DNA from 4 places in the Cobetia sp. MM1IDA2H-1 genome. Region 4 is predicted to be linked to each of the others. Evidence: predicted binding sites of a transcription regulator. Region 4 holds the regulator's gene; each other region holds the start of a gene.
What was found. The regulator FNR, encoded in region 4, switches genes on or off when oxygen is low (the NO sensors DNR and NnrR bind a similar motif). The targets are predictions, from matches to a motif close to TTGATNTANATCAA.
Positions count from the first base shown of each region.

Region 1: a site for FNR is predicted at 2,470-2,483, ahead of clpB (ATP-dependent chaperone ClpB). Genes of this name have one in related genera too.
Region 2: a site for FNR is predicted at 2,667-2,680, ahead of BOH68_RS05390 (OmpW/AlkL family protein). Genes of this name have one in related genera too.
Region 3: a site for FNR is predicted at 2,780-2,793, ahead of adhP (alcohol dehydrogenase AdhP). Genes of this name have one in related genera too.

Region 1 is NZ_CM133225.1:3,911,319-3,915,772, reverse strand. Features, by position in the region: gene BOH68_RS16405 (outer membrane protein assembly factor BamD) at 1-421, opposite strand, end outside; gene rluD (23S rRNA pseudouridine(1911/1915/1917) synthase RluD) at 528-1,481, shown strand; gene pgeF (peptidoglycan editing factor PgeF) at 1,521-2,300, shown strand; gene clpB (ATP-dependent chaperone ClpB) at 2,628-4,454, shown strand, end outside.
Region 2 is NZ_CM133225.1:1,253,111-1,257,564, forward strand. Features, by position in the region: gene BOH68_RS05380 (aminotransferase-like domain-containing protein) at 1-640, opposite strand, end outside; gene BOH68_RS05385 (DMT family transporter) at 801-1,763, shown strand; gene BOH68_RS05390 (OmpW/AlkL family protein) at 1,845-2,549, opposite strand; gene BOH68_RS05395 (OmpW/AlkL family protein) at 2,828-3,421, opposite strand; gene BOH68_RS05400 (lipopolysaccharide kinase InaA family protein) at 3,786-4,454, opposite strand, start outside.
Region 3 is NZ_CM133225.1:556,289-560,742, forward strand. Features, by position in the region: gene BOH68_RS02420 (response regulator) at 1-719, opposite strand, end outside; gene exaC (acetaldehyde dehydrogenase ExaC) at 1,159-2,679, shown strand; gene adhP (alcohol dehydrogenase AdhP) at 2,950-3,978, shown strand; gene BOH68_RS02435 (pyridoxamine 5'-phosphate oxidase family protein) at 4,166-4,454, opposite strand, start outside.
Region 4 is NZ_CM133225.1:312,812-317,265, forward strand. Features, by position in the region: gene BOH68_RS01430 (fatty acid cis/trans isomerase) at 1-1,929, shown strand, start outside; gene fnr (fumarate/nitrate reduction transcriptional regulator Fnr) at 2,028-2,777, opposite strand; gene BOH68_RS01440 (hypothetical protein) at 3,134-3,412, opposite strand; gene BOH68_RS01445 (cbb3-type cytochrome c oxidase subunit II) at 3,409-4,068, opposite strand; gene BOH68_RS01450 (cbb3-type cytochrome c oxidase subunit I) at 4,065-4,454, opposite strand, start outside.

The sequences.
Region 1 (4,454 bases), 580 kb from region 4:
CGTCCCGCGTCGCACCGAGATCCCGCTTGGAGATGTCGATCAGGTCCAGCGATTCCAGGCTGAAGCGCCCTGCACTATAGGCTGCCAGTCCACGCATGTAGTAGGCATAATCGACCTGCGGGTGGTCCGGGTGCAGCCGAATGAAGCGGCTGGCCGCCGCGCGTGCGGCTTCCCAGTTGTCCACCTGGTAGTAGGCGTAGATCAGCTCCAGCTGCGACTGTTCGGCATAGCTGCCGAACGGGAAGCGAGTATCCAGTGCTTCAAGTTGCTGCACGGCGGAGTTGAAGCGGCTGGTATCCAGGGAAACCTGAGCCTGACGGTACAGCTCCTGCTCCTGAAGATCCGGTGCCGGCTCGTTGGACGCACAGCCGACCAGCAAGGTGCTGGCCAGGGCGAAGGCAGTCAAGGGAAGGGCGCGCATCGGTTTCCTCATCTCGGGCAATCCATGGCGGGCATGCTAGAATCCGCCGATCCGCACTCACTATAAAGCAAAGGCCCTTTCCTGCGAAACGGCCTCAGAGAGCAATATGGCAGACACCATCAACCGCGAAGAGCGGATCCCGGAGGCGATGATTGGCATGCGCCTTGATCAGGCCTGCGCCGAGATCTTCTCCGACTATTCCCGCGAGCGCCTCAAGCACTGGATCAAGACCGGTGCCTTGACCCTCGACGGTGCCGCTGTCAAACCCCGCGAGAAGGTCTATGGCGGTGAACGTCTGGCCCTGACCGCCGAGCTTGAAGAAGAAGTCAGTCATGGCCCCGAGGACATCGAGCTCGAGATCGTCTTCGAGGATGACGACGTGCTGGTCATCAACAAGGAGCACGGCATGGTCGTGCACCCGGGGGCCGGCAATCCGGATGGCACGCTGCTCAATGCCATCCTGCACCATTGTCCGGGCAATGCCATGCTGCCGCGTGCCGGGATCGTGCATCGTCTCGACAAGGACACCAGTGGCCTGATGGTGGTCGCCAAGTCGCTGACCGCCCAGGCGGACCTGGTCGAGCAGCTGCAGGCGCGTACCGTGTCTCGCGAGTACGATGCCGTCGTGACCGGTGTGCTGACGGCGGGCGGTACCGTGGATGCGCCCATCGGGCGTCACCCCAAGGATCGCAAGCGTCAGGCCGTGACCCATAGCGGCAAGATGGCGATCACGCATTTTCGCGTGGTGGAGCGCTTCCGGGGCCATACCCATATCCGCTGCAAGCTGGAAACCGGGCGTACCCACCAGATCCGTGTGCACATGGCGCACCAGCGCTATCCACTGATCGGGGACCCGGTCTACGGAGGCCGTCTGAAGCTTCCGCCGGGGGCCAGTGACCCGCTCAAGGAGCTGCTGCGTCAGTTCCCGCGTCAGGCGCTGCATGCCCGTCGCCTCGCCTTCATCCACCCGATCACGGGCAAGGAAGTCGAATTCCGCGCCGAGATGCCGGGTGACATGCTGGTCTTGATCGACTATCTCAAGGAAGACATCGCCCGCTGAGGGGCTCGGTTCGCGTATCCCATCGCGCCAGGAGAGGTTATGCACGACGACAGTCTACGCCCGACCCTGATTCTGCCGGACTGGCCAGCACCCAGTCCGGTGCAGGCCTTCGTGACCACGCGTGAGAGTGGCCCGAGTCAGGGGCCATACGCTGGCTTCAATCCGGCGCGGCATGTCGGGGATGATCCGGCGATGGTCGCGCGGGTGCGTGATCTGCTCGCGGCGGAGGTCGATGATGGTCGTCCACTGGCGTGGCTGGATCAGGTGCATGGGACTCAGGTGGTGGATGCCTTTGACGTCTGTCACGCCGATGAGCGCCATGAGGCGGTGCCACCACGTGCTGACGCCTGCATCAGTACCGGTACGGGGCAGGCCTGCGTGGTGATGACGGCGGACTGCCTGCCGGTGCTGTTCTGTGATCGTCAGGGGACGCGGGTCGGGGTGGCGCATGCGGGCTGGCGTGGCCTGGTGGAAGGTGTGCTGGAAGCCACTGTCGCTCGTCTTGGAGATGACCCGGGCGAGCTGATGGCCTGGCTGGGCCCGGCGATCTCCAATGCCCAGTTCGAGGTCGGCCCCGAGGTGCGTGACGCCTTTATCGCGGATCTCCCCGAGGCCGACGACGCCTTCGAATCCAGCCCCTATCGGCTGGGCCACTACATGGGCGACCTCTACAAGCTGGCTCGCCTGCGGCTGGAGCGTGCGGGGGTCGGCCATGTCAGTGGCGGTCACTTCTGTACCGCCTCGGAATCGCGCTTCTACTCCCATCGCCGTGATGATGGCGTGACGGGGCGAATGGCCACGGTGATCTGGCTGCGCTGATAGCATGAAGTGGAGACCTGGCCGCCGCGATGCACCGACGCTCGGCAAGCCGAAAGACGAAAGCGCCCCGTTGACCTGATCACTCAGGTTGGCGGGGCGCTTTTCCGTGTCGAGCGGAAGCCCCTGGCGACATCTTCAGGCGCTGAGGGCCAACCTGCTGCAGGGGAACCTGATCTGGATCATGCTTCGCGGACAACATGCTGCGTTGCCGCAAATCACGCCTTGAAAGCGACCCCCCAGCCCCCCATCTCTAGGGTTAGATACGAAATGTTACAGGCGAAGCTCCTGAGAAGAGGAGTACCGCCATGACTCTCAGGAGAAGGCACCATGCGCATCGACAAACTCACCAGCAAGCTGCAGAACGCGCTTGCGGATGCCCAGTCGCTCGCCGTCGGGCGAGGCCACAATGAAATCCATCCCCAGCACCTGCTGCTGGCCCTGCTGGAGGACCGCGATGGCGGTCTCAAGGCGTTGGTCAACAAGGCGGGCGGTGATGCCACCAGCTTGATGAGCGGGCTCAAGCGTCAACTGGATGACCTGCCCACCGTGTCCCAGTTCGACGGCAATGTCGCGCCTTCCCAGGCGCTCGGCAAGCTTCTGAATCTGGCCGACCGCGAAGCCCAGAAACGCGGCGATCAATACATCGCTTCCGAGCTCGCGTTGCTGGCCGCGCTGGAGCTGGGCGGTGATCTCGGCAAGTTGTTCACCTCCTCGGGCATCAAGAAGCCCGCCCTGACCTCCGCCATCGATGCACTGCGCGGTGGCGAGGCGGTGGGAGATGCCGACGCCGAGAACAATCGAGAGGCACTCAACAAGTACACGATGGACCTCACCCAGCGTGCGCGCGACGGCAAGCTCGATCCGGTGATCGGGCGTGACGAGGAGATTCGTCGCACGATTCAGGTCCTTCAGCGTCGCACCAAGAACAACCCGGTGTTGATCGGTGAGCCCGGTGTCGGCAAGACCGCCATCGTCGAGGGGCTGGCCAGCCGTATCGTCAATGGCGAGGTGCCGGAAGGCCTCAAGAACAAGCGTGTGCTGTCTCTCGACATGGGCTCGCTGCTGGCGGGGGCCAAGTTCCGCGGTGAGTTCGAGGAGCGCCTCAAGTCCGTCCTCAAGGAGCTGTCGCAGGAAGAAGGCCAGGTCATCCTGTTCATCGATGAGCTGCACACCATGGTCGGCGCGGGCAAGGCCGAGGGCGCGATGGATGCCGGCAACATGCTCAAGCCGGCGCTGGCGCGTGGCGAGCTGCACTGTGTCGGTGCCACCACGCTTGACGAGTATCGCCAGTACATCGAGAAGGATGCCGCGCTGGAGCGTCGTTTCCAGAAGGTGCAGGTGGATCAGCCCAGCGAGGAGGACACCATCGCCATCCTGCGTGGCTTGAAGGAACGCTACGAGGTGCACCATGGGGTGGATATCACTGACAGTGCGATCATTGCGGCCGCGCGCCTCTCATCGCGCTACATCACGGACCGTCAGCTGCCGGACAAGGCGATCGACCTGATCGATGAAGCCGCGTCACGCATCCGCATGGAGCTGGACTCCAAGCCGGAGGAGATGGACCGTCTCGACCGCCGTCTGATCCAGCTCAAGATGGAGCGTGAAGCCCTCAAGAAGGAGACCGACGAAGCGGCACTCAAGCGTCTCGGCGCGCTTGAGGACCAGATCGCGGAGCTGGAACGCGAATACGCCGATCTCGATGAGGTCTGGAAGGCCGAGAAGGCCAGTATCCAGGGGGCAGCGCAGTTCAAGGCCGAACTGGAACAGGCGCGCATCGATCTGGAACAGGCGCGGCGTGCCGGCGACCTCAGCCGCATGTCGGAACTGCAGTACGGCGTGATTCCGGGGCTCGAGAAGCAGATCAGCGAAGCCGGCGAAGGCGAGGCGGATACCTCCGCCCACGTGCTGCTGCGCTCCAATGTCACCGAGGAGGAGATTGCCGAGGTCGTCTCGCGCTGGACCGGCATTCCGGTCTCCAAGATGCTCGAAGGCGAGCGCGACAAGCTGCTGCGCATGGAAGAGGCGCTGCACGAGAAGGTGATCGGTCAGGACGAGGCGGTGATCGCGGTGGCCAATGCGGTGCGTCGCTCACGCGCCGGGCTGTCGGACCCGAATCGTCCCAATGGCTCCTTCCTGTTCCTCGGCCCGACC
Region 2 (4,454 bases), 940 kb from region 4:
CGATGCGACAGCGTCCCCGGCTTGCGCGCCATTGTCGGAGAATCAGCGACATGCCTTGCTGAGCCCCCTGACACAGCAACAGGGTGTCACCGTGACAGTGATGGCCATGGTGGCTGAGGTGAGAGGCAATGGCCTCGCGCAGGGCGGGGGAGCCCGGGGGCAGCGCGTAGGCGCTGGGGGATTCGGCGTGATGCTTGAGCTTCTGGCGCACCAGCCGATAGAGGCGCCTCACGGCGGGCGCATCCAGCTCGGGATGCGCCGCGCCCAGCGGAGCCAGCGCCGGGTCGCTGGCATGTGCCATGGCCTGCCAGGCCGGGTCATCGATGGCCAGTGACGGAGTGGCAAGAGGGGTGCAGCGTGACGGGGCGGCATCGTGATCGCGGCTGGCGGAAGAGGGAGGCGCCGCTGCGGCCGCGACCTGAAATCCCCGGCGCGGGACAGCCACGAGGAAGCCGGCGGATTCCAGCTCACCATAGGCGCGGATCACGCTGTTGAGTCCCAGTCCTGACAGGGCCGCCTGGCGGCGCAATGAGGGCAGCCGTTGTCCGGGGACGAGTTGCCCCGTGGCCATCTCGGCTTTCAAGCGCGTCGCCAGCTGTTGGTAGCGCGGCGTTGATGGAAGGTCTTGAGTGCCACTCATGCGGACTGTATCCCCTGAAAAAGCCATTCTCTGTATCTTGTATCCCCTGGTGCCTTCGCGGCAAGCTCATGTCACATCACGCCGGCGATGCATGACGCGCTCGGTGTGAGCGCTCCTCGGGACAGTGAGGTCCCGCCTCTCGTGCTCTGGAGTCAATCTGATGTGGATGCCGCTGACCTTCGTCTTCCTGTTCGCCACCGGGTTCATCGCCGCACGTTTCGGCACCCTGGATGCTGAGCCTTTCACGCTGCTGCTGGTGCGCAGCCTGCTGGTACTGCCGGTGCTGGGGCTGATCCTGTGGATACGCCGCAAGCCGCGCCAGTGGGGGCAGCGCCATGACAAGCTGGCTCAGATGGGCATCGGCATGCTGTTGCACGGCGCCTATCTGGGTGGCGTGTTCGCGGCGGTCAAGGCCGGGCTGCCCGCGGGGCTGACGGCCTTGCTGGTCAGCCTGCACCCTCTGGTGACGGCTGCGCTGTCACTGCCGCTGTTCGGTATCCGTCTGGGCGCCAGGCAGTGGCTGGGGCTGGGGTGTGGCGCGATTGGCGTCAGTCTGGTGCTGGGGGCGGGCATGCTTCAGGGGGCAGGCGCCGCAAGCGCTACGCTCGAGTGGCCGATGATCGGCCTGCTGTGGTGTCTGGTGGCGCTCATCGGCGTGTCCAGCTCGACGCTGTGGCAGAAGCGTGTCGGTGGTCGGATGGGGCTGGTGGAGGGGCTGGTATTCCAGTATCTGGGAGCGGGCTGTGTCTTCCTCATCGCAGCCAGCAGCGTAGGTAGCTTCGCCTTCGACCCGACGTCTCGTCTGCTGCTGACCCTCGCCTGGCTGGTGATCGCCATCTCGGTGGGTGCCATCTGGTTGCTGATGCTGATGCTCGAACGTGGCGAGGCCCACCAGGTCGCACGTACCTTCTTCCTGGTGCCACCGTGTGCCGCGCTGATGGCCTGGTGGCTGTTCGATGAGCAGTGGACCGCCTTGATGGTGGTGGGAGCGGCGCTGGTCGTGCTGGGACTGGTGCTGGATCGCCCCCGTCCGGGCAAGGTAGCCAGGGCGCCGGCTGACGACACGTCGCCGTCAGCGCCCGAGACGTCGGCACCGAGCAGCGGGCAGGCCGCCTCGCGCTGATTCGCCCTGAAAGCACAACGCCCCGCCGGCCCGTGATGGGCTGGCGGGGCGTTGTCGTCTGTGGCCAGTCAGATGCGCGACTCAGAAGCGATAGCTGATACCGGCCATGGTCACGATCGGGTCGATCTCGACCTTGTCGTTGACGCTGCCCGCCACGGTGACATCGGAATCGATATCCAGATACCAGGCAGCGACGTTGGCCGCCCAATGCTCATTGATGACCAGGTCGACACCGATCTGTGCGGCCGCGCCCCAGCTGTCATCCATCTCGAGCTTGGTGCCGTCATCGAGGGTTTCATCGGAGAAGTGGGTGTAATTGACGCCTGCACCGATGTACGGCTGGATGCGGGAGTCGCGTCCACCGAGGGGGTAGTACTGCAGTGTCAGGGTCGGTGGCAGATGATCGACGGAGCCGGCCTTCTGGCCATTTAGCGAGATGTCATGCTCGAAATTCTGCGCGGCCAGCAGCTCGATCCCCAGGGTATCGGTGAAGCGATACCCCAGAGTGAAGGCGAAGGCGCTGTCATCATCGACGTCCACGTCGGCACCGATGGCATCGATGCGACCGTTGTCGCTCTTAGGCGAGACCTTGGCGACACCCACGCGAGTCCAGAACTGGCCGGCACCATAATCGAGGTTCTCGAGGCCTGAGTCAGTCGACGAGAACGGCGCAGCGACAGCCGACGTGGCAGTCAGCGTGAGTGCGGCCGTGATCGCCGCCATGCGCAGCGGGCGTGAAGAGGACCGGCAGAAGGAGAAGGGCAAGAAGGACTGTGCGGCTGACATGTTCGCTCCCGAAGTGACAGGGGGTGAGAAAGGAGATGTCAGTCTAGGAGCTCATGTCGACGAAAAATTGATCCATGACAAGGGTTTGCCGTCATGTCCGACAAGGGTCCGTCACACTTGATTCAAATCAAGTTCCGTCTGTCTCGCCGACTGTCCGCGCATGCAAGAACGCCGCAGGCCCTGAGGCCTGCGGCGTTCTTGTGCGTCGTCAATGAGGCAAGGGGATCACCCCTGATGCGTCATGGCTCGGCGCGGCTCGTCAGTGCGTGTTTCAGCACTTAGAAGCGGTAGGTGACACCGGCACCGACGGTGACCGGGTCCAGCTCGGTGTCGTTCACGTCCTGGCCGTTGATCTTGGTGTCGGCCTTGACGTCAGCGTAACGAGCGAAGCCATTGACGGCCCAGGATTCGTTGATGTTGAGGTCAACACCCAGCTCGGCAGCAGCACCGTAGCTGTCGTCGATGTCCATGCTCTGGCCACCGGCAGACTCACCGGAGAAGTGGGTGTAGTTCAGGCCGACGCCAGCGTAAGGCTGAACGCGAGCTTCGGTACCGCCCAGCGGGTAGTACTGCAGCATCAGATTGATCGGCATCTGATCGAAGCCACCGTCGCTGTTTTTCCAGTCGGTGCTGAATGCTTCAGTGGACTGCAGGGCAACTGCCAGGTTGTCGTGGAACATGTAGCCCACGGAGCCGGCGAAACCGGATTCATCCTTGGCGATCAGGCCATTGCCGTTGTTGCTCTTGCCGTCGACCTTGGCAACGCCGCCGCGCAGGAAGATGTCGCCCTTGCCGTAGGCCAGTGCAGATTGTGCACCCATTGCCATGGTGCCGGCGATGACGGTAGCAGTCAGGATCTTGATGGTTTTCATGTGATGTTCTCCTTGAAGCTTGTGGCCTCGGGGGCTTCCTGTCGGCGGTGCCTGGCGAACTCGGGGGATGTACCGAGTGTGGCAAGGCTGCCTTGTTCAGGGGACGAGATGAACTATAAAAAACACTGTTCTTTTTGGCAAGCATTTTTTTAGAACAATGTTTGAAAACATATTTGACGTCTTGTTAGCGGATGTTACCGATTATTTCAGAAAAGGTGCATGTCTCGAGGATGAGACTGGAGGTGGCGCAGGACAGCGACAGGGCCGTTCATTTTCACGACAGATTCATGAGACGTTGGTCGTAGGCGGCTCGTGAGGTGAGCGCATGCTACGCAATGCGTGATGCGCCCACCAGTGTGGGAATTCAGCGACGCTTGCGCTGGGCACGTGCTTCAAGCTCGTTGAGCCATCGACTGACCTCGTCACTCTGCGCGGGACAGTCGAGGTAGACGGCCAGAAACTCTCGCCACTCCGCTGCCTGCCAGGCCTTGAGGCGGCGCCACAACACGTAGAGGTCGCGCTGGCACTCGTGACGGCGCAGCACGAAGCGTCGGGTCTTCTCCAGGTCGATGATGACGGCATCCATCTGTTCCTGCATGGCGCTGGTACCGTCGGCGGCGGGCTGTGGGCGGCTGAGGAACAGATGCTTGGGGAACAGGCAGCCGTGCATCATGCCGGCCTGATGAATCTGTCGCACGAGACGTGCGCTGGCAGTGATGACTTGCGTGCGTCGGGTATCGTCCAGCGCCGGCCAGCGTGCATGCCAGTGGTCCAGATCATCGCGGCCGTCGAGATCGAAGGTGATCAGGATGGCGCGCCATTCCTTGCCGGTGCGGCGCTCGCCATACCAGCCGGCATCCACCGAAGGAATGCCCAGCGCGTGATAGTGGCGGATGGCACGCCACTCGCGCGAGAAGGTCGGCTCGCCCAGTGGGCGTGACAGGCTGCGGCCCAGATGGTTGGTCTGGCGCTTGAGGTAGAGGCGATGTGTCTGGCCCTGCTCGTCCTCGAGAGTGAGCAGCGAGACCGTCGA
Region 3 (4,454 bases), 240 kb from region 4:
GCCAGCAGGATCGCCTGTACCCGGCTGGCGACCCCCAGCTTGTGCAGGATGGCGGAGACATGCGACTTGATGGTGGTCTCCGCCACGCCCAGCTGCCAGGCGATCATCTTGTTGGACTCGCCCAGCACCATGCGTTCCAGCACGCCGCGCTGCTTGGTGGTGAGGGTCTGCCAGCGCCGCGCGAATTCAGCATCGCTGAGGCTCGGCGCCAGTTGGGGCGCTGGCGGTGGCACTGGTACCGATGATGCTGGTGCCGATGATGCAGATGCAGATGATGCTGAGAGCGGCGCTGGACGCGGCGCAGCGCGCATCAACTGGGCAGGCACGTAGACCTCCCCGGCCAGCATGCGTGCGAGGGCATCGCGCAGGGTCTGCGCCGAACTCGACTTGGACAGATACCCCACCGCACCGAGCGCCAATGCCTCGAGTACCGTCTCGCGCGCCTCGTGGGCGGAGAGAATCGCCACCGGCAGCCAGTCTGCCTCCTCGCGCAGGCGCGCCAGGCCTTCCAGGCCGTGGCTGTCGGGCAGGTCGAGATCCAGCAGCAGCAGGTCGAGGCTGTCAGCATGATGAGCGATCACGCTGAGCGCTTCCTCGAGGCTGGCGGCCTGCAGCAGCTCGTATTCTGGCGTAGAGCCGTCAGCGACGGCCAGATTCAGGGTACGACTGATGGCATCACGGAACAGCGGATGGTCATCCGCGATCAGCAGACGGTACATGAAGGCTCCTGGCCGGTCGTTGGCGGGCGATGTTCTGGTCATGACGTTCCAGGCCATGGCTTTCCTGATCATGACCTTGCTGACAATAGCTACCCTGAGCATAACGTCATGGCGTGGTGTCGTGCCTTGCGGCCTTCGCGGTATGGCCTGCCTTTCCTTTCTTCCTCTGTCTTCCTGTCCCATCTTTCTTGCCTGCCGGGTCTCTCCCTTTTCTCCTCCCAAGGGATGAGACGGTTTCCGCCCATGGGCGCATGTCGCGAATGCCACAAGTGAACAAGACTGTGAGGGTCGCCTGATCAAGCAGTTCTTGATGCAGTCATTGATGCAGTCGTTGACGGTCAGGCGAGGGACAGGAGCGCCATCTCCTGTCCACGTGACTTACAACAACAGGTCGTCGATCACGAGCGCCACTCGTGAATCCGACCCACAGGAGTTCGCCATGATCTACGCCTCCCCGGGCAGCGCCGACGCGCTGGTCACGTTCAAGGACACCTACGGCAATTACATCGGCGGGCGTTTCGTCGAGCCGGTCAAGGGGGAATATTTCGACAATGTCAGCCCGGTGACGGGCGAGGTGTTCTGCCGTATCCCGCGCTCGAGTGCGGAAGATATCGATCTCGCGCTGGACGCCGCCCACAAGGCAGCTCCCGCCTGGGGCAAGACCTCGGTGCAGGAGCGCTCCAACATCCTGCTCAGGATCGCGGATCGCATCGAGCAGAATCTCGAGATGCTGGCGGTCGCCGAGACCTGGGACAACGGCAAGGCGGTGCGCGAGACGCTGAACGCTGATATCCCGCTGGCAGCGGATCATTTCCGCTACTTCGCCGGTTGCCTGCGCTCCCAGGAGGGCACCGCGGCGGACATCGATGCCAATACCGTCTCCTATCACTTCCACGAGCCGCTGGGGGTGGTGGGGCAGATCATCCCGTGGAACTTCCCGATCCTGATGGCGGCCTGGAAGCTGGGCCCGGCGCTGGCGGCGGGCAACTGCGTGGTGCTCAAGCCGGCGGAACAGACCCCGGCCTCGATCCTGGTGCTGGCGGAGCTGATCAATGACCTGCTGCCGGCAGGGGTGCTCAACATCGTCAACGGCTACGGCGCCGAGGCCGGACAGGCACTGGCGACCAGCAAGCGCATCGCCAAGATCGCCTTCACCGGTTCCACCCCCGTGGGCTCGCACATCCTCAAGTGCGCCGCGGAGACCATCATTCCCTCCACGGTGGAGCTGGGCGGCAAGTCCCCCAACATCTACTTTGCCGACATCATGAATGCCGAGCCCGAGTTCATCGACAAGGCCGCCGAAGGGCTGGTGCTGGCGTTCTTCAATCAGGGCGAGGTGTGCACCTGCCCGTCACGCGCCCTGATCCAGGAAAGCATCTACGACGACTTCATGGCCCGGGTGATGGAGCGCGTGAAGACCATCAAGCGCGGCAATCCGCTGGATACCGACGTGCAGGTCGGCGCCCAGGCCTCCCGCGAGCAGTTCGACAAGATCATGTCCTACATGGACATTGCCCGCGAGGAAGGTGCCGAGGTGCTCACCGGCGGCAGCAGCGAGCAGCTGGAGAACGAGCTGGCCAATGGCTATTACATCCAGCCGACCCTGCTCAAGGGCAACAACGCCATGCGTGTCTTCCAGGAGGAGATCTTCGGGCCGGTGGTCGCCGTCACCACCTTCCATGACGAGGCCGAGGCGCTGGCCATCGCCAATGACACCGAATTCGGTCTCGGCGCCGGTGTCTGGAGTCGCGACATGAATGTCGCCTTCCGCATGGGCCGCGGTATCCAGGCCGGTCGCGTGTGGACCAACTGCTACCACCAGTATCCCGCCCATGCCGCCTTCGGTGGCTACAAGAAATCCGGTGTCGGTCGCGAGACCCACAAGATGGCACTGGAACACTACCAGCAGACCAAGAACCTGCTGGTCAGCTACGACATCAATCCACTCGGCTTCTTCTAGGCCTGACCGTCAGCGCCACCGAGGCTAGTGGCGCTGAATCCACCTCCCGCGATGCCTCCTCGAGGAATTCCTCTCGATGCCCGCGCCAGATCCGACTTGCTTGATCTGGCGCAGGGCAGGGAGCACCGCGTCTGGTTTCAATGAAGAGGCAGGTCCGGGGCGTGCGCGAACACTGGCCCTCGCTCACGACCGGACGGGATCGCACTCTCCGCCTGATCTCTGGCTCGCCTTTCCAAGGTTCGTCTTTCGACAATGAATGAGGAGTCCATCATGGATAACAGCATGAAAGCCGCCGTGGTACGTGAATTCGGTGCACCGCTGGTGATCGAGGAAGTCGCGGTACCGCGACCGGGGCGTGGCGAGATTCTGGTCGAGGTCGCCGCCTCCGGGGTCTGTCACACCGACCTGCACGCCGCGCATGGCGACTGGCCGGTGAAGCCCAACCCACCGTTCATCCCGGGACATGAGGGAGTGGGGACCATCGCGGCGGTGGGCGAGGGTGTGACCCACGTCAAGGAAGGCGACCGGGTCGGGGTGCCCTGGCTCTACTCGGCCTGTGGCCATTGCGAGCATTGTCTGGGCGGTTGGGAGACGCTGTGCGAGAGCCAGCAGAACACCGGCTATTCGGTGAATGGCGGCTTTGCCCAGTACACGCTGGCGGATGCCGGCTACGTGGGGCGTCTGCCGGACAGCGTGGGCTTCGTGGAGATCGCGCCGGTGCTGTGTGCCGGGGTCACGGTCTACAAGGGGCTCAAGATGACCGACACTCGCCCCGGTCAGTGGGTGGTGATCTCGGGGATCGGCGGGTTGGGTCACATGGCGGTGCAGTACGCCCGCGCCATGGGCCTGAACGTGGCGGCGGTGGATGTCGATGATGCCAAGCTGGATCTGGCCCGCCGTCTGGGGGCCACCGTGACCGTGAATGCCATGAAGGAAGATCCGGCAGCCGTCATCAAGCGCGAGATCGGCGGCGCGCACGGCGCACTGGTGACGGCGGTGTCGCCCAAGGCCTTCGATCAGGCCCAGAACATGCTGCGCCGTGGCGGTACCCTGGTGCTCAACGGCCTGCCGCCGGGTGACTTCCCGCTGCCGATCTTCTCCACGGTGCTCAACGGCATCACGGTGCGTGGCTCCATCGTCGGTACGCGTCAGGACCTGCAGGAGGCGCTGGACTTCGCCGCGGAAGGCAAGGTCGCGGCCACCGTTCAGACCGGCAGGCTCGAGGACATCAATGACATCTTCGGGCGCATGATCGACGGCAAGATCGAGGGGCGCATCGTGCTCGACATGAAGTCTTGAGGCGTTCAGTGTCCTGAACTTGAATCCTCTCCACCGACGACAGGTCTGCAGGATTCGGCAGGCGGCAGGAGACCAGACACGACAACGCCAGCCCCGGGGCTGGCGTTGTCGTGTCTGGCATGGCCGTGTGCGTCAACTCTCACGCGGGCACTTCAAGGAGCTCTCCATGACGAGCTCGGGCTTCTGCTCATACCGTGCCGAATTTCTCGTTCTCGCCCATGTCCGGGGTGTGGTCCTTGTCGAGGTTGGCGCGCGCAATCTCATAGAGTTGATACGCCTTGCTCTCCTTGGCCTTCCAGTGCTCACCGGATTGCACATTGACCTCCAGCAGAGTGACATCGGGGTCATCCTTGCCTTCCGGGAACCAGGCGGCCACGAACGGATTCCAGAACTTGTCGATCAGGCCCTGATCGCGGTGCAGATTGGCATGACCGCTCAGCGACACATAGACGCCATCATCCTGATCGGAAAAGCTC
Region 4 (4,454 bases):
TATGATGCCTTCGCGGAAGATCATCCGGACTGGGGCATGCCGTATGCGCTGCCGCAGATCAGTGATGAGGAGCACCGTACGCTGGTCAACTGGTTGGCGCAGGGCTCGCCGATGACCAAGGTGCGCCCGGTGTCTGAGGCCCTGGTGCCACGGATTCAGCAGGTGGAAGCCTTCCTCAATGGTGACAGCCTCAAGCAGCGTCTGATGAGTCGCTACATCTACGAGCACCTCTTCCTGACCCACCTGTATTTCCCGGAAGCGAAGGGGGCCAATGGCCGGCCGATCTTCTTCTCGCTGGTGCGCTCCAGTACGCCGCCCGGCGAGCCCATCCAGCGCATCTCCTCGCGCCGCCCCTATGACGCTCCCTACGCGGCCTATCCCGGAGATGGTCGTGACGTCATGCCGCATGACGAGGCCGGGCGTCCTCGCGTCTATTACCGTCTATGGCAGGAGCGCTCGACGATCCTGGCCAAGAATCATCTGCCCTATTCGCTGAGTGACGCGCGCCTGGAGCGCTGGCAGTCGCTGTTCCTCGCGCCGGACTATACGGTGGATGACCTGCCTGGCTATGACCTCAAGACGGCGTCCAATCCCTTCCTGACGTTCGAGGCGATCCCTGCCGAGTCACGTTACCGCTTCATGCTGGATGAATCGCAGAACACCATCATGGGCTTCATCAAGGGGCCGGTCTGTCGTGGCCAAGTGGCCGTGGACGTCATCAATGACCACTTCTGGGTCAGTTTCACCGATCCATCACTGTTCAGCCTGCCGCAGGTCGAGCGCACCCTGGCACGGGAGGGTGAGAATCTCAGCCTGCCTGCCGAGCAGAGCAGCAATGCATTGCCCATCTCCTCGTGGATCAAGTTCGAGCGCAAGCAGCAGGCCTATCTGCAGGCCAAGCAAAAGCTGATGATGCAGGCCTACGAGGACGGCAATCTGCGTCTCGACATGCAGCTGTTGTGGGACGGCAGCGGCTGGCAAGGCGGCGAGGGTGGCGATCACAACCCCAATGCCGCCCTGACGGTCTATCGTCACTTCGACAACGCTGCCGTGATGAAAGGGCTGGTCGGCAATGTGCCCAAGACGGCCTGGGTGATCGATTACCCGATGCTTGAGCGCATCCATTACCTGCTGGTGGCCGGCTTCGATGTCTATGGCAACCTCGGCCACCAGCTGACCACGCGCCTGTACATGGACTTCCTGCGCATGGAAGGCGAGAACAACCTGCTGGCGCTTCTGCCTGCCGGCGAGCGTCAGGCAGTGCATGACAGCTGGTATCAGGATGTGGATTCTGGGCTGGAAAAGCTGCTGTTCAAGAAGCCGCCCCAGTTTGATGCCCCGAGCGATATCGTCTGGACACCGGGAGAGCTTTCCTCACCGGAGAAGGCGCGCATTGGTCTGATGCGCCGCCTGCGCGAGCGCCTGGCGCCGGAACTTGTCCACGAGCGTAGCCTGGAGACGCTGGAGGATGATGCCGTGCGCCGCGAATTGAAGGCCTTGAGCGAGGTGAGTGGTCTGGCGGCCAGCCTGCTGCCGGAAGTCACCATCATTGCGCTGGAACGGGAGGGAAGCGAGCACCCACAGTTGTTCAGCGTGCTGCGCAACTCGGCTCATGCCAACATCACCAGTCTGTTCGACGAGGAAGCCAATCGGCGTCCTGAGCGCGATACGCTGGATGTGCTGCGCGGCGTGGCCGGGGATTATCCGAATGCCTTCTGGCATCTGACACCCGAGTCGCTGCAGGGATTGGCACGGCGGGTCGCTGTGCTCAAGGATGAGGCGGACTATCGACAGCTGATGGCCGATATCGGAGTGCGGCGCACCGATCCACGCTTCTGGCAGTTCTCGGACAGCGTGCTGCGTGCCAATTATTCGGATCGTCCCGTCGAGGCCGGGTTGCTGGATTACAACCGTCTGCAGAATCGCTGAGCGTCTCCGAGCCGCCTGGCGCTGTCTGGAACACACGAAGGCCCGCCACATGAGGATGTGGCGGGCCTTCGTGGTGAGAGAGATGGCATCACGGGCGTTCAGCGACCGCCCTGACACTCTCCTTCTGCCAGCTCGATCAGGCCATCCAGGTGCAGGATATGGACCTCGCGGGCCTGGATATCCACCAGCCCCTGAGCCTGGAAACGCGTCAGGATACGGCTGATGGTTTCCACGGCCAGTCCCAGGTAATTGCCGATGTCGGCGCGGGACATGGAAAGACGGAAACTGTATGGCGAATAGCCGCGGCGACGGAAGCGCTGAGAGAGGTTGACCAGGAAGCTGGCCAGGCGCTCATCTGCCGTCTTGCGCGACAGCAGCATCATCATCCGACGATCCTCATGCAGCTCCTTGCTCAGGCTCTTGAACAGCTGGGTGCGCAGTTCCGGCAGTTGGGCGGAAAGCGCATCGAGGCGATCGAAGGGAATCTCGCACACGGTCGTGGTCTCGAGTGCCACGGCGCTACCGGGGTAGGCATTGCTGTCGATGGCATCCAGTCCAGCCAGCTCGCTGGGCAGGAAGAAACCGGTGAGCTGCTCCGTGCCACTGTTCTCGGTGTTGATCTGTTTCAGGCTGCCCGAGCGCACCGTGAAGACGCAGTCGAAGGGCTCGCCCTGGGTGAAGAGAACCTCGCCCTTTCTGAGCGGCGCGCGGCGCCGAATGATGGAGTCGAACTGGTCGATGGCTTCCATGTTCAGTGCCAGCGGCAGACACAGTGAGCTGAGCGAGCAGGTCTGACAGCGTGCTTCATGCGCACGCAATCGATGGGATGCCGTTGTCTGGGCCGTCATGGTGACTCTCCTGGGGCATTACGCCGAAACTCGTGGGGAGCGGGTTTCGGGTGGGGGTGTCCGGGTGCGACACCTGGTACAGGGCGATTCCATGGTCCTGTACGGAGAGGCAGCATCCTCATGGACTGAGTCGCTGCTGCCTGTCGGTGCTGTCCGTCAATGATACCTGTCAGGCGCACTTCCCAGAACGGGTTCCCGTCCTGTGGGGCGGGATGTGAAGTGCTCCGTGAATCGCGCGCATTATATTAGATAATTCTGATTGTGTCGTGATGTCCTGCATGACTCTAGACGCAGAACCTCCCGAAGGGGCAGGTTGCGACGCCCTGCCTCATCCGACTCGGGAGAGCCAGGTGACATCATCCACTCAAGGACATGACGATCTGCCCCATGCTGACCAGCAGTGTGAGCAGAAACAGCAGACCCCAGACCAGCGGCAGCGGCCTGTCCGGCTGAGGGGTGCCGTCAATGCGGTGTTCGTCGCCTGGCCCATCTCCCTGCAGGTCATCATCGGGTGAGGTGCTGCGCGAGCGAAGCCCGACAAGCAACAGCGTGCAGAAGGCCAGGCTGCCCAGCGTGAGCATGCTGATCCATGCCTGCCAGAACAGTGGCAGATCGACGTTTGCCAGCAGGTTCATGGTGCAGCTCCTGTCGTCAGTGTCAGTGTGGCGAGTGTCTCCCCTGTCGGGTCGGGTGCTGTCGCGGATGAGTGCCGAAGGGGATCCGTCTGTTGAAGATAGGCCAGCAGAGCGGTCGCCTCGGCCTTGCCGCGTACCCGGGCGGGCGCCGCGAGGATCTCGTCGTCTCGGTAGGGCACGCCAAGCGCCTGCAGGGCCCGCATTCGCTCGGCGACACCCTCGCCGCTCAGGGCGTGCTCGAACAGCCAGGGGTAGGCCGGCATGCTGGAATCCGCCACCTTGTGGCGCGGCGAGTACAGGTGCAGGCGTTGCCAGGCCTCATCATGTTCCGCCGGGAGGCGGCTCAGGTCAGGGCCTTGACGAGCGTTGCCCCACAGGGCCGGTCGCTCCATGAGGTGGCGGGAGGCGGCGTCCCGGCTTGCATGGCGTGCCTGGTCTCCCGGCAGATCCCGCACCATTCGGGTATGGCATTGCTGGCAGCCTTCCCGCAGGTAAAGGCGCTGTCCCTCCAGCGCCAGCGCATCCAGCGGTGTCACTTCTTGCCTTGCCTCCTGAAACCCTAGAGGCAGCAACTGGGCCAGCGCGCCGACACTTGCCGCCATCACGCAGAGCGCGGCCATCAGGCCCGGATGCCGTTCGAGCAGTACGTGTCTCATGCCGGTGTCCTCCCCCGAGCATGTGAATGCCCGATGTGGTGACGAGCGTGCTGGGTAGAGGGGCGCGTGATGGGTCGGCGGGAGGCGCGCAGGAGATACGCTGCCATCAGCAGCAGGCCGAGTGCCCAGCAACTCAGCCCCGCCAGCGTCATCAGCATCGGCGGGCGAGCCACCGCCAGGACGTCGGCGAGGGAGTGCAGCGGTTGTCCCTCTGCGTCTACGGCATGCCACAGGCTGCCCTGCAGCAGGGTGGTGGTCCAGCTGGCAGCGATGCAGAGCAACGTGCCGGCGATGGCCAGCCAGGCGTGGGTCATGATCAGCGCCGAGGGTGCTTCAGGCAGCCGCAGACGGTAGAGCATGAGCACGCTGACCAGACCGATGACGCC